DNA from 2 places in the Geobacillus uzenensis genome. Region 2 is predicted to be linked to the other one. Evidence: predicted binding sites of a transcription regulator. Region 2 holds the regulator's gene; the other holds the start of a gene.
What was found. The regulator LexA, encoded in region 2, represses DNA repair genes until DNA is damaged. The targets are predictions, from matches to a motif close to CGAACATATGTTCG.
Positions count from the first base shown of each region.

Region 1: uvrB (excinuclease ABC subunit UvrB) is a predicted target of LexA. The motif match lies at 3,781-3,794, and genes of this name have one in related genera.

Region 1 covers NZ_NEWL01000001.1:133,124-140,826, reverse strand. The annotation lists gene uvrA (excinuclease ABC subunit UvrA) at 1-1,723, opposite strand, end outside; gene uvrB (excinuclease ABC subunit UvrB) at 1,731-3,710, opposite strand; gene B9L21_RS00600 (CsbA family protein) at 3,887-4,108, opposite strand; gene B9L21_RS00595 (PDZ domain-containing protein) at 4,123-5,295, opposite strand; gene B9L21_RS00590 (MerR family transcriptional regulator) at 5,517-6,035, shown strand; gene B9L21_RS00585 (S41 family peptidase) at 6,316-7,703, opposite strand, start outside.
Region 2 covers NZ_NEWL01000006.1:459,584-467,286, reverse strand. The annotation lists gene B9L21_RS09790 (aminotransferase class I/II-fold pyridoxal phosphate-dependent enzyme) at 1-1,050, shown strand, start outside; gene B9L21_RS09785 (MerR family transcriptional regulator) at 1,127-1,528, shown strand; gene glnA (type I glutamate--ammonia ligase) at 1,568-2,902, shown strand; gene lexA (transcriptional repressor LexA) at 2,965-3,588, opposite strand; gene yneA (cell division suppressor protein YneA) at 3,746-4,051, shown strand; gene B9L21_RS09765 (recombinase family protein) at 4,081-4,731, shown strand; gene B9L21_RS09760 (DUF896 domain-containing protein) at 4,830-5,060, shown strand; gene tkt (transketolase) at 5,183-7,192, shown strand; gene sirA (sporulation inhibitor of replication protein SirA) at 7,378-7,703, shown strand, end outside.

The DNA of each region.
Region 1 (7,703 bases), on a different contig from region 2:
CCGCGACGACCTCGCCGCCGTGAATGCCCGCCCCTGGGCCGATGTCAATCAAATAGTCGGCCGCAAGCATCGTATCTTCGTCATGTTCGACGACAATGAGCGTATTGCCAAGGTCGCGCATGCTTTTTAACGTCGCGATCAGCCGGTCGTTGTCGCGCTGATGCAGTCCGATCGACGGCTCATCGAGCACGTACAACACCCCCGTCAGCCGCGAGCCGATTTGCGTCGCTAACCGGATGCGCTGCGCCTCGCCGCCGGAAAGCGTGCCCGCTGAGCGGCTGAGCGTCAAATAGTCGAGGCCGACGTTTTGCAAGAAGCCGAGCCGGTCGCGAATTTCACGCAAAATGAGGCGGGCGATTTGCGCTTCTTTTTCCGTCAGTTCCAATCCGTCAAAAAAGGCGAGCGCTTCGGTCACCGACATCGCGGTCACTTCGCCGATATGCTTGCCGCCGACCAAGACGGCGAGGCTTTCTTTTTTCAGCCGATAGCCTTGGCACGTCGGGCACGGCTGTTCGGCCATATATTTTTCCATTTGTTCGCGGATGTAATCGGAGCTTGTCTCCCGGTAACGGCGTTCGACGTTCGGAATGACGCCTTCAAACTGGATATATTGTTCGCGCACCTGGCCAAAATCGGTCGTATAGCGGAAATAAATCGGCTCCCCGCCGCTGCCGTACAAAATCTTCTCCAGCTGCTCTTTTGGCAGCTCTTTTACCGGCACGTCCATCGGGATGCCGTAATGGCGGCACACCGCCTCAAGCAGCTGCGGGTAATATTGCGAGCTTTGCGGCTCCCACGGAGCGATGGCGTGCTCCTTCAATGTCAATTCATCGTTCGGGATGATAAGGTCCGGATCGACTTCGAGCTTCACCCCGAGCCCGTCGCAGTCCGGACAGGCGCCAAACGGGCTGTTGAACGAAAACAGGCGCGGCTCAAGCTCCCCGATCGAAAAGCCGCAATACGGGCAGGCGTGCTTTTCGCTGAACAACAGCTCCTCCTGGCCGACGACGTCAACGATCACTTTGCCGTCCGCGAGCTTCAATGCCGTCTCCAGCGAATCGGCGAGCCTTGATGTGATGCCGTCTTTGATCACGATCCGGTCGACGATGACATCAATCGAATGTTTTTTGTTTTTTTCCAGCTCAATGTCTTCGGTCAACTCGCGCATCTCGCCGTCAATGCGGACGCGCACATACCCTTGCTTGCGGATATCGTCAAGCACTTTCGCATGCGTCCCTTTTCTTCCCGAGACGATCGGAGCAAGAATTTGCATTTTCGTCCGCTCCGGGTACGCGAGCAGCCGGTCGACCATTTGCTCGATCGTCTGCGATTGAATTTCGATGCCGTGCGTCGGGCAGAACGGCCGGCCGATGCGGGCGAACAGCAGCCGCAAATAATCGTAAATTTCCGTCACCGTGCCGACCGTGGAGCGCGGGTTGCGGCTCGTCGTTTTTTGGTCGATCGAAATGGCCGGCGACAGCCCTTCGATCGCATCGACATCCGGTTTGTCCATCTGTCCTAAAAACTGGCGGGCGTACGCCGATAGCGACTCGACGTAGCGCCGCTGCCCTTCCGCGTAAATCGTGTCAAACGCCAACGACGACTTGCCCGACCCAGACAACCCGGTCAACACAACGAGCTGTCCGCGCGGGATTTCAACGTCAATGTTTTTTAAGTTATGGGCACGCGCCCCTTTGACGATAATTTTATCCGTTCCGTTCACCCGGCCATCATCCTTCCGCTTTCAACTCGAAAATCGCATCGCGCAGCTGGGCGGCCCGCTCGAAGTCGAGCGCTTTGGCCGCTTCTTTCATCTCCGCTTCCAGCTGGCGGATGAGCGCTTCCCGTTCTTGTTTTGTCATGCTGGCGGCCGCCGGCTTCGCCTCGTACGTTTCCGTTTCTTCGGCCGCATACGTCGCGCGGATCACATCGCGAATCTCCTTTTGGATCGTGCGCGGCACGATGCCATGTTTGCGGTTGTATTCCTCTTGAATCGCCCGGCGCCGCTTCGTCTCTTGAATGGCGATTTCCATCGATTTCGTCACCGTATCGGCGTACATGATCACATGGCCGTTCGCGTTGCGCGCCGCGCGGCCGATCGTCTGGATGAGCGAGCGCTCCGAACGCAAAAATCCTTCTTTGTCGGCGTCCAAAATGGCGACAAGCGACACTTCCGGAATATCGAGCCCTTCGCGAAGCAAGTTGATGCCGACTAACACATCATATTTGCCAAGCCGCAAATCACGGATGATTTCAATGCGCTCAAGCGTTTTAATTTCCGAATGCAAATAGGCGACTTTCAATCCCGCCTCTTTTAAGTAATCCGTTAAATCTTCCGCCATTTTTTTCGTCAGCGTCGTCACCAATGTCCGCTCGTTCCGCTCAACGCGTTCGCGAATTTCCCCGATCAAATCGTCAATTTGCCCGGCGATCGGACGAACGTCAATCGTCGGATCGAGAAGCCCGGTCGGGCGGATGATTTGTTCAACCACACCCGGGCTATGTTCAAGCTCATACGGCCCCGGCGTCGCGGAGACATAAATAATTTGGTTGATTTTTTGCTCGAACTCTTCAAAGGTAAGCGGACGGTTATCGAGCGCCGACGGCAGGCGAAAGCCATGGTCGACGAGCACTTGCTTGCGCGCCCGGTCGCCGTTGTACATGCCGCGCAGCTGCGGCAGCGTGACGTGCGATTCATCGATGATGATCAAAAAATCGTCCGGAAAATAGTCAAGCAGCGTATACGGCGTTGAACCCGGCGGTCGGAGCGCCAAATGGCGCGAGTAGTTTTCGATTCCGGAACAAAAGCCCATTTCGCGCATCATTTCAAGGTCATAGCGCGTCCGTTGCTCGAGCCGCTGCGCTTCTAACAGCTTTCCTTGTTCGCGCAGCTCGGCAAGTCGCTCCTCGAGCTCTTGTTCGATGTTTTGAATCGCAAGCCGCATTTTCTCCTCGCGCGTGACAAAGTGCGACGCCGGGAAAATGGCGACGTGCTCACGCTCGCCGAGCACTTCACCGGTCAAGGCGTCGACTTCGCGAATGCGGTCGATTTCATCGCCAAAAAACTCGACGCGGATGCAATGCTCATCGCGCGACGCCGGAAAAATCTCGACGACATCGCCGCGGACGCGAAACGTGCCGCGCCGGAAGTCGATATCATTGCGGTCGTACTGGATATCGACCAACCGCCGCAGCAACGTGTTGCGCTCGATCTCCATGCCGACGCGCAGCGAAACGACAAGCTCGCGGTATTCTTCCGGCGACCCTAAGCCGTAAATGCACGACACGCTGGCGACGATGATGACGTCCCGCCGCTCAAACAGCGCCGATGTCGCCGAGTGCCGCAATTTATCGATCTCGTCGTTAATTTTCGCATCTTTTTCAATATACGTATCCGTTTGCGGCACATACGCTTCCGGCTGATAATAGTCGTAGTAGCTGACAAAGTATTCGACGGCGTTGTACGGGAAAAACTCCTTCAGCTCGCTGTACAACTGTCCAGCGAGCGTTTTGTTATGGGCGATCACAAGCGTCGGCTTGTTCACTTGGGCGATGACGTTCGAGATGGTGAACGTTTTGCCCGTTCCCGTCGCCCCGAGCAGCGTTTGGTGCTTCACTCCGCGCATTAAACCGTCAACCAATTGTTCAATCGCCTGCGGCTGATCGCCTTGCGGTTGATACGATGACACTAATTGAAAACGGTCGTCCACCGTTTCTCCTCCCTCTCCGATCCGTCTCTCCCCATTGTATCACATCCCCTTGGCAGATGCACAAAAAACGCGAACTGATATTCGTGCCAATCAACGCAGCGATTTCCATTGCTCCCTCTTCGTTTGCCTGCGTACAGAACGTGAAAAAGCGGGCCGCTTCGAGGCCCGCCTGTCCGTCACTTCTTCAAATTGTCCAACATCCGTCCGGCCAACAAGAAGCCGGTGATCGTCGATGCAATATCGGCGACAATTTCATGCAGTTCGTCCGTATACCCTTTGACATACGAAGCGACAAGCAACGCGATCGTCAATAACAACGCGATGTATCGGTTATAAGTCACCCGGGTAAACAACAAGACAAGCAGGCACGGAATGATGAGTGCCGCGAGAAACCACATATGCTCAGTCTCCTTTACGAAACAGCTTCGGACGCCGACGCGTCCCGATTGCGCACAAACAGCAAGCCCAGCTCATGGTGCTCATCTTCATACAACGCCCCTTGGACAAAGCGGACTTCGCCGTTATGCCCGACAACATCAAGCTTACAAAACGCCCGGTTGCGCTGCAGCGCTTCGTAAAACTCCGCCTCCGTCCGCACGGGGACGCCATTCGCTTTCATAATGATTTCTCCGATTTGCAGCCCCATTTTCTCCGCTTTCGAGCCGGGGAGCACGCCGACGATCACCAGCCCTTGCGAATGGCGGGCGAAACGGGGCGGGCGGGCGCGGTCATCGCGGTGCCCGGAAAAAGCGATCCACTCGCGGCCGACGATCGCCATAACTCCTGCGACAAACGCCAGCGGTGCGTACCACACGCTAAAAACAGCCGGCAGAGTGACAAGAAGCGCAAGCCGAAGCACACGCCGTCCCTCCTCCCGCGCCGCTTCCGGCGGCATGATGTGCTGCCGGCGTTGCGAAAAGCCGAGAAGAAACGGCACAAGCCAAAATGAATACCCGTCCCCGGCCGGAAGAAGCGGCCACCACGAGGCCGGCGGCAGCGCACCGCCGGATACCGGGAGCACGAGCGGCACAAACCAAAAGCGCTGCGCCCATTGCATGCCGACTGTCATCCCCCGCTTGCTTTTGGCCAGCTGCGGTGAGACGGCCCCGTTCCGCGAGCGGAGGATGAGCCATCCTTCCGCCAACAGCAGCAGCACAAGCAACAAAGTCAAAGACGTCCCCGCCGTTGCGCCATCGGGGAATATGCGGCCCACCATCCCGCTTGGCCCGGCTAAACCGAGCAGCACGAGCGCACCGCCAACCGTATACGCCGGCGACAATAGGCGCGCCTCCATCGTTAAGCCGATGACAACGGTCAGCGCGGTCACCATCCACACCGCCTCGCGCGGCAACGCGATCCCAACGATGATCGCCGCCGCGGACAACACCGCGCCGGCTGCCCATCCCCATGTCCAGAGCCCGCGCCATTCTTGCCACGGATGATGGATGCGCACATGAAAGTCACGGCGCTCCCGCTTCATCCGCCGCCAGCCGGCGACAATCGCTAAAAAGACGCCATAATAAAGGAGCGGCTGCCGCCATACGGCCGCGATGCCTTCAAGCAGTTCCAACCCCCATGCTGCCATCCGCTTCCCCCCCTTGCTTCGTTCACGAGTCTTTATCTTCTATTCTACCAAATGGCAACGACAAATCCCATGCCTGTTGTAATCTTTTTTGCCGCTTATGGCGAATTTGCGCCATTTTCCACTTTCTTTGCCGAATCGGCACTAGTTTTGTCGGCTAGGCAGGATTTTCAATGGAGATCGAAAAAGGATATAACAGAAGATGAAAAAGGAGGAGTGGAACGATGGAATTAAAAACAGCCGATGTCGCCGCCCGACTTGGAGTCTCGCCGAAAACGGTTCAACGCTGGGTGCGGAAATATGACATTCCGCTGCGGAAAAACGAAGCTGGCCACTATTTGTTTGATGAAAAAACAGTCGCCTTGCTCGAACGGGTCAAATTTGAACAAGGCGCGGCACTCGAAGCGCCTCCGGCACCTGACCGTCCCTCGACACCGCCGCGGAACGTTCCCATTGACGCTTTGTTTCAAGGATATGTCGAACCACAATTAACCCGGGTAGCCTCGCGCCTTGATCAACTCGAACAACAATTAGAACAAAAAGCGGATGACGTTGTTTCGATTCAGCTTCTTCATCACCGCCGGGAAATGGAAGAAATCACTGCCCGCCTCACCGCCCTCGAGCAGCTTGTCGCCCGTCTCGAACAGCAGCTGAACAATCGGCCGCCTTCCTCCCATGAAACACCGGACGAACCAAAGCGGAAACGGCGCGGTCTCGGGCGGGTGATGGGGTTGTTTGCTTGACGTCCCAGGCGTTCCGCCCTGTGCAGGGCGTTTTTTTTTTTGGCAAAAAACGTTCGCGCTCCATCCGGACATCCCCATGACAGCGGCATAAGAAAGACGCATGTCCGGCGAAACGTTCTATGGGCAACGTTTGCTTTCCCCGAAACGTAACGGCGACGGATCAAGGTGCGCGCATGCTCATAGAAAATGGTTTGCCCTCCAACCGGGGATGAAAATCACCGCTCGCCGGCGCGGGATGTTCATAGAAAAGAGCCCCCTAGGCTGGGAGCTCCGACGCTGTTTATGGGAATAACACATCTAATGCTGCTTTCAACTGTACGTCGTGCTTCGGGTCGCGGATCGCTTCCATAATTTTCGCTTGCAGTACGTCAGCCGTCGTTTCATCGATCCGTCCGGTGGCCGGGAGCTGATTTGCTTTTTGGAATGCTTTCACCGCTGTTTCCGTTTCTTTGCTGAAGTAGCCGTCCGTACGACCCGGGTCAAACCCGAGCCCTTTTAACATTTTTTGCGCGCTGGCAATTTGTTCATCATTCATATCATACGCGAACGGTTTTTCCACATGGAGCGGAGTGACGTGGAAAAACTCAGGCTGCGCAACCGCCACATCCGGCTTGATTCCTTTTTTATGAATCCAATGTCCATCCGGCGTCAACCATTTGTAGAGCGTCAGCTTAATGTTGCTGCCGTCGCCCATCGGGATGGCCTGCTGCACCGTCCCTTTGCCGAACGTCGTCTCGCCGACGAGCTTATAGCCGCCTGCTTCCTTCATCGCGCCGGCTAAAATTTCTGACGCCGACGCGCTGCCTTGGTCGATGAGCACAACGATCGGATACGGTTTTTTCACCGTTAACTCAGAATAAAATTTTTGTTTGTCGCCATCGCGCTCTTCAATTTGCACATACGGTTTCTGTTTCGGGACGAGCTCTTTTAAAATTTCCTCGACGCTTTGCAAATAGCCGCCTGGATTGCCGCGTACGTCGATAATAAGCCCGTCGATTTTTTCGTTTTCAAGCTTCGCCAATTTCTTTTTAAAGTCAGCGGCCGTGTTTTCCGAAAACGACGTAATTTGCAAGTAGCCGGCCTTTTTGCCGTCATGCGTTTTGACCGCCTCATACACCGTTTCGATTGGGATTTCGTCACGGACGACTTTGACTTTCATGACATGTTTCGCGCCTGGGCGGAGAATCTCAAGCTCCACCGTCGTCCCTTTTTTGCCGCGGATTTTCAGCACCGCCTCATACAAATCGAGCCCTTCAAGGCTTTCCCCGTTCACGCGCAAAATTTGGTCGTTCGGTTTCAGTCCCGCTTTTTCTGCCGGTGAGTTTTTAATCGGCGCGACGATCGTCACTTTCCCGTCGATCATGCTTACTTCAGCGCCGATCCCTTCAAATGACGAGTCGAGCGACTCATTAAACTGTTCGGTCGTTTCCGCATCCATGTAGACGGAATATGGATCATCAAGCGTGCCAATCATGCCTTGAATGGCGCCTTCCGTCAATTGTTCCTCATCGACCTTTTCCACGTACCGGCTTTTGATCAGCTCATACGCCTGGCGGATTTTTTTCATCTCTTCGTTATCGTTTGTTACTTTGGACGGTTCAGCGGACATGACCGCTGACATCGGACTGTCCTCCGCCCCGCCGGCCAGCTGCAAGCCAGCATACGTCC
Region 2 (7,703 bases):
TACGCGGACGTATTCGGTGCGGAAGCCGGCCTTGTCCGCCCGCAAATCATTTCCGGCACGCACGCGATCGCCATTGCACTGTTTGGCGTGTTGCGCCCTGGCGATGAATTGCTTTACATCACCGGCGCCCCGTACGATACGCTCGAGGAGATCGTCGGCGTCCGCGGCAGCGGCGTCGGCTCGCTGAAAGAGTTTGGCATTCGTTATCGGAGCGTGCCGCTTACGGCGGACGGGGCCGTTGATTTTCCAACGGTGCGCGCGGCGATGAACGAGCGGACGAAAATGATCGGCATTCAGCGTTCGCGCGGCTATGCGACACGCCCGTCGTTTACGGTCGATGAAATCGCTGAGATGATCGCCTTTGTGAAGGCGGTCAAGCCCGACGTCGTCGTGTTTGTCGACAACTGCTACGGCGAGTTTGTTGAGGAGAAAGAGCCGTGCCATGTCGGCGCCGACCTTATGGCTGGCTCGCTGATCAAAAACCCAGGAGGGGGCTTGGCGAAAACGGGCGGCTATATCGTCGGAAAGCAAAAATACGTCGACGCGTGCGCCTGCCGGATGACCTCACCGGGCATCGGCGCCGAAGTCGGCCCGTCACTGTACAGCCTTCCTGATATGTACCAAGGGTTTTTCCTTGCTCCGCACGTTGTCGGACAGGCGCTCAAAGGGGCGGTGTTCACCGCTGCGCTGCTCGAGCGGATAGGGCTTGAGACGTCGCCGGCATGGGACGCTAAGCGCACCGATCTCGTACAGTCGGTTCGTTTTGACGACCCGGAGCAAATGGTTGCTTTTTGCCAGGCCATTCAAGCGGCTTCCCCGGTGAACGCCCATTTTACCCCGTACCCAGGCGAGATGCCCGGCTACGAGGATAAAGTGATCATGGCCGCGGGCACGTTCGTGCAAGGGGCGAGCATTGAGCTGACGGCAGATGGGCCGCTGCGTCCGCCATATGTCGCATACGTTCAAGGCGGCTTGACGTATTCGCACGTGAAAATCGCTGTTTGTTCAGCCGTTCACCGCTTGCTTGAACAGCAGTTGATTTGTTTGTGAGAAAATGTAACGCTTGATTGACTCGTTTCTTGACATTATGGTAAAATGAAAGTATCAAAAGCGAGGAGGAATTGGCATGAGCAGCCATATTCGTCGTTCCATGCCATTGTTTCCGATTGGGATTGTGATGCAGCTGACGGATCTATCCGCCCGCCAAATCCGCTATTACGAAGAGCACGGCCTCGTCACGCCAGCGCGCACCGAGGGCAACCGGCGGCTGTTTTCACTCAACGACATCGACCGTTTGCTCGAGATTAAAGACTTGATTGACCAAGGCGTAAACCTCGCCGGCATCAAGCAAATTTTCGCCGCCCGGCAAGAAGGGCGCCATGAGCAGCCGGAAAAGGTCGAAAAAGTGGGGAAACCGAAGCTGTCCGACGAGGAGTTGCGCGAGATTTTGCGGACGGAGCTGCTGCAGGCCGGACGGTTTCAGCGCGCATCGCTTCGCCAAGGAGATCTCGCTCGCTTCTTTCACTAATGATGGGAAATGATTTCGGAGCCGGGGAGGAGTTTCAACATGGCAAAATATACGCGCGAAGACATTATGCGCATCGTCAAAGAAGAAAACGTCAAGTACATTCGCCTGCAATTCACCGATATTTTGGGGACGATCAAAAACGTCGAAATCCCGATCAGCCAACTTGAGAAAGCGCTCAATAATAAAATGATGTTTGACGGGTCTTCGATCGAGGGGTTTGTCCGCATCGAAGAATCGGACATGTATTTGTATCCGGATTTGGACACGTTTGTCATCTTCCCGTGGACGTCGGAAAAAGGAAAAGTCGCCCGCTTTATTTGCGACATTTACAATGCGGACGGCACGCCGTTTGAAGGCTGCCCGCGCTACAATTTAAAGCGCGTGTTGAAAGAGATGGAAGCGCTCGGCTTTACGGCGTTCAACTTGGGAGCGGAACCGGAGTTTTTCCTCTTTAAGCTCGATGAAAATGGCCGTCCGACGATGGAACTGAACGACCGCGGCGGCTACTTCGACTTGGCGCCGACCGACTTAGGGGAAAACTGCCGGCGCGATATCGTGCTTGAGCTTGAGGAGATGGGCTTTGAAATTGAAGCGTCGCACCATGAAGTCGCCCCGGGCCAGCACGAGATCGATTTTAAATACGCCCATGCCATCAAAGCATGCGACGACATTCAAACGTTTAAGCTCGTCGTTAAAACGATCGCCCGCAAACATGGGCTGCACGCGACGTTTATGCCGAAGCCGATTTTTGGCATTAACGGTTCGGGAATGCACTGCAACTTGTCGCTGTTCCGCAACAACGAAAACGCCTTTTTTGACCCGAACGGCGATTTGCAGTTGAGCGATACGGCCCGCCAGTTTATCGCCGGCGTGCTGAAGCATGCGCCGAACTTTACAGCGGTGACCAACCCGACGGTCAACTCGTACAAGCGGCTCGTTCCGGGCTATGAGGCGCCATGTTATGTTGCCTGGTCGGCGCGCAACCGCAGCCCGCTTATCCGCATTCCAGCTTCGCGCGGCATGAGCACGCGCATTGAAGTGCGCAGCGTCGATCCGGCGGCGAACCCGTACTTGGCGATGGCTGTGCTGTTGGCAGCCGGGCTTGACGGCATTCGCAACAAGCTCACTCCTCCAGCGCCGGTTGACCGAAACATTTACGTCATGACGAAAGAAGAGCGGCTCGAGGAAGGGATTGTCGATTTGCCGGCAACGCTGATCGAAGCGCTCGACAACTTAAAATCGGACGAGGTGATCGTCCAAGCGCTCGGCAAACATTTATTCGAGCATTTCGTCGAAGCGAAAGAAATCGAGTGGGATATGTATCGGACAACGGTCCATCAATGGGAGTTGGACCAATATATGGAGCTGTACTAATCGAAAAGCTGCCCCGACAAACGGGGCAGCTTTTGTTATGGCGCGCGGCGCCGGCCGGACCCTTAGTCGATCAGGCGATAGACGCCGATCACTTTGCCGAGAATCGTGCAGTCGCGGACGATGATCGGTTCGAGATGGGCGTTTTCCGGCTGCAGGCGGATGTGGTCTTTTTCTTTGAAAAACCGTTTCACTGTTGCTTCGTTTTCCTCCGTCATGGCGACGACGATGTCGCCGTTATTGGCCGACGACTGCTGGCGGACGATCACGTAGTCGCCGTCCAAAATGCCGGCTTCGATCATGCTGTCACCCATCACTTCAAGCATAAACAGCTGTTCCTCGCCGGCCGCGAGCCGTTTCGGCAGCGGGAAATAGTCGTCGATGTTTTCGACGGCAGTGATCGGCTGGCCGGCCGTCACCTTGCCGATCACCGGCACGGAAACGACCTCCTCTTTTTCTCTTTCTTTCGTCAGATCGCTGTCCAAAATTTCAATGGCGCGCGGCTTCGTCGGGTCACGGCGGATGAACCCTTTGCTTTCTAGGCGCGCAAGGTGGCCGTGGACGGTCGAACTCGACGCCAAACCGACTGCTTCCCCGATTTCCCTTACTGACGGGGGATAGCCTTTCGTTTTCACTTCCTGTTTGATAAATTCTAAAATTTGTTGCTGGCGTTTGGACAGTTTCGTCATCCCTTTTCACACCTCTTGCCACATCGTTTGCTTTCATTATAGCATGGGGGGAATAGAAAAACAAACATAAGTTCGAATTTTTTTGTTGACGCAAACAAACGTTCTTGGCTATAATGAAGAAAAAGCGAACACATATTCTAAAAAAAGGGTGGGGGAGATGAAGAAAACGTTGCTGCACTACCTCATTTTTTCATGTTTGCTCACGCTCGTTTTGGCGGGGTTTGTTTATGCCAGCAGCCCGGTTGACAAAAAAGAATACATGACGGTAACGGTCGCTTCCGGCGATACGCTTTGGGGGTTGGCGAAGCAGTATGAGCCGGCGCACGGCTTGTCGCCGGATGAATTTATCCGCTGGGTGGTCGATGTCAATCGTTTGCCGAGCGCGCGCCTCACCGCCGGTGAACAAATCGTCATTCCTGTGTTAAAATCAGAGCAAGACGGCTCATTGGCTGTCAAGCGGTAACAGAAAGAAGGGGGGGATGTGCTTTGGCCATGAAGGCGGTCATTTACTGCCGCGTCAGCACGGATAAAACGGAGCAGGAAACGTCGCTTGTACGGCAGCGCGCCGAACTGGAGAAGCTAGCCAAAGAGTGCGGCTTTGACGTCGTTAAAGTGATCGCCGAGCAGGCGAGCGGCTACGAAGCTGACCGTGACGGGGTGCTCGAGCTGCTTGCGCTTTGTGAAGAAGGGGCGGTCGACGCCTTGCTCATTCAAGATGAAACGCGGCTCGGACGCGGCCATGCGCGCATGGCGGTGCTGCACTGCCTGAAAAAAAGGGGAGTGAAAATATACAGCGCTAGCCACCGCGGGGAGATGCCGCTGTCAGAGGCTGATGAGATGGTGTTGTCGATCATCGCCATCGTCGAGGAGTACCAGCGGAAAATACATAATGCGAAAATTAAGCGCGGCATGCAGCGGGCCATCGCCCGCGGCTACCGTCCGGAGCGGAACTTAACGCGCCGTGGCGAAAACGCCGGGCGCGATCGGATCGAGCTTCCGGTCGAAGAGATCGTCCGCCTGCGCGGGAGCGGCTTGACGTTTGCGGACATCGCCGCGACGCTCCGAAGCTTTGGCTACGCGGCGTCCAAAGCGACTGTCCATCGCCGCTATCAAGAGTATATGGACGAACAGGAACGTCGTTAGGCCGCGCAAGACGGCCAAGGTTTCTCCGTTGCCATTAGCCTGTCCGATCGAATAAGATAAAACAGAATAGCGATGCGACAGATGGGAGAAGATAACCAATGCTTTCGAAACAAAAATTAGCCCGCATCAACGAACTGGCCAAAAAGGCGAAAACGTCCGGCCTGTCGGCGGAAGAAACGATCGAGCAGGCAAAGCTGCGCCGCGAATACATTCAGGCGTTCCGCAAAGCGATGACCGATATGCTTCATACGGTGACGGTCATCGACCCGAACGGCAATGACGTGACGCCAAAAAAATTGAAGGAAAGTCAGCGCCGTCGCCTTCATTAAGCGGCGGGCAAGAAGGGCGGGAGCGCCCTGTTTTTTTCTGACAGTGAAAATATCGTTGTACAAGGAAGTCAATTTTCTATATGATAGTAAGTGACACCATGTTGATGAAAGGGAGGAAAACGATGGCGCATTCGATCGAAGAATTAGCGATTACCACCATTCGAACGCTGTCGATTGACGCGATCGAAAAGGCGAAATCCGGGCACCCCGGCATGCCGATGGGCGCGGCGCCGATGGCGTACACGCTTTGGACGAAATTTATGAACCATAATCCGGCGAACCCAAACTGGTTTAACCGCGACCGGTTTGTCCTGTCAGCGGGACACGGGTCGATGCTGCTTTACAGCTTGCTTCATTTAAGCGGCTACGACGTATCGATGGACGACTTGAAGCAGTTCCGCCAATGGGGAAGCAAAACGCCAGGGCATCCGGAATACGGCCATACGCCGGGAGTGGAAGCGACGACTGGTCCGCTCGGCCAAGGAATCGCAATGGCAGTCGGCATGGCGATGGCCGAACGGCATTTGGCGGCTACATACAACCGCGACGGGTTTGATATAATCGATCATTATACGTACGCCATTTGCGGCGACGGCGATTTAATGGAAGGGGTGGCGAGCGAAGCCGCGTCACTCGCTGGCCATTTGCAGCTTGGCCGCTTGATCGTCCTGTATGACTCGAACGACATCTCCCTAGACGGGGAACTGAATTTGTCGTTCTCAGAAAACGTTGCCCAACGCTTCCAAGCATACGGCTGGCAATATTTGCGCGTCGAAGACGGCAACAACATTGATGAAATCGCCAAAGCGCTTGAAGAGGCGCGGGCTGACCTCAACCGGCCGACGCTCATTGAAGTGAAAACGACGATCGGTTACGGCGCGCCGACAAAAGCGGGCACATCCGGCGTTCACGGCTCTCCGCTCGGCGCTGAAGAGGCGAAACTGACGAAGGAGGCATACCGCTGGACGTTCGCCGAAGATTTCTACGTGCCGGAAGAAGTGTATGCCCATTTCCGGGAAACGGTGCAAGAAGCCGGGGCGAAAAAAGAAGCGGAATGGAACGCACAGCTGGCTGCTTACGAGCAGGCGCATCCAGAGCTGGCCGCCCAGCTGAAGCAGGCGATCGAAGGGAAGCTTCCGGACGGCTGGGAAGCTGCGCTGCCGGTGTATGAAGCCGGAAAAAGCTTGGCGACCCGGTCCTCTTCCGGGGAAGTGATCAACGCCATCGCCAAAGCGGTGCCGCAATTGTTTGGCGGTTCAGCCGACTTGGCAAGCTCGAACAAAACGCTCATCAAAGGCGGCGGCAATTTCCTGCCGGGCAGTTATGAAGGGCGCAACATTTGGTTTGGGGTGCGTGAATTTGCCATGGGAGCGGCGTTAAACGGCATGGCGCTCCATGGTGGGGTGAAAGTGTTCGGCGGCACGTTCTTCGTGTTCTCTGACTATTTACGCCCGGCGATCCGGTTAGCAGCGCTCATGGGATTGCCGGTCACGTATGTGTTGACGCACGACAGCATCGCCGTCGGCGAGGACGGCCCGACGCACGAGCCGATCGAACAGCTCGCTTCCTTAAGGGCGATGCCGAACTTGTCAGTCATCCGACCGGCTGACGCGAACGAAACGGCGGCGGCATGGCGGCTGGCAGTTGAATCGACGGACAAGCCGACCGCGCTCGTTCTGACGCGCCAAGACATACCGACGCTTTCGACAACGGCTGATCTGGCGTATGAAGGCGTGAAAAAAGGCGCCTACGTCGTCTCGCCGGCGAAAAACGGCGCTCCCGAGGCGCTGCTCTTGGCGACCGGATCGGAAGTCAGCTTGGCGGTAAAAGCGCAAGAAGCGCTCGCCGCTGAAGGAATTCACGTTTCCGTCGTCAGCATGCCATCGTGGGATCGTTTTGAAGCGCAGCCGAAAGCGTACCGCGATGAAGTGATCCCGCCGGCGGTGACGAAGCGGCTGGCCATTGAAATGGGCGCCTCGCTCGGCTGGGAGCGCTACGTCGGTGCAGAAGGCGACATTTTAGCCATCGATCGGTTTGGCGCCTCCGCTCCGGGAGAAACGATCATGGCCGAGTACGGATTTACCGTTGACAACGTCGTCCGTCGCGTGAAAACGCTGCTTGGCAAGCAATGAAACGGCCGTGACAACAGGCTGCCCTTGCAACGGCGCAAGGGCGGCTTTTTTTTGATCGATTTGTGTCGGCTGGTCCTGTAAACAAAAATCGACAATGTTAGTGAAAAAAATTGCCGTTAGTAGACATATTTTTCCCCTTTTCTTTTCTATAATAGAAATAGATGAACAGAAATGGGGGATGGGGCATGGTTCGCTATTGGATATATTTATTAAATGATGAGGTGGCGACGCACTACCGCCATCGGACGGAAAAAGTCGTCGAATTGCTTCGGGAACATCAGTATGCGAAGGCGCCGTTGAAAACGATTTGCCGCAAGCAAGTCGAATTTATTACCGAACAGTTGTCGTTTTCGCGTCTTGAGTTAGGGTTAAAGCAATATTTTATCGGGCGTGTCGGCAAAAATTTAGAGCGCAACATGTTCATTTTGCAAAATGACGACGGTGAGGAAGCGCTGCTTGTCGTGCAAAAGCGCCGCCTGCTTCTTGTCTGTGACAGCGCGCCGTTGGCTGC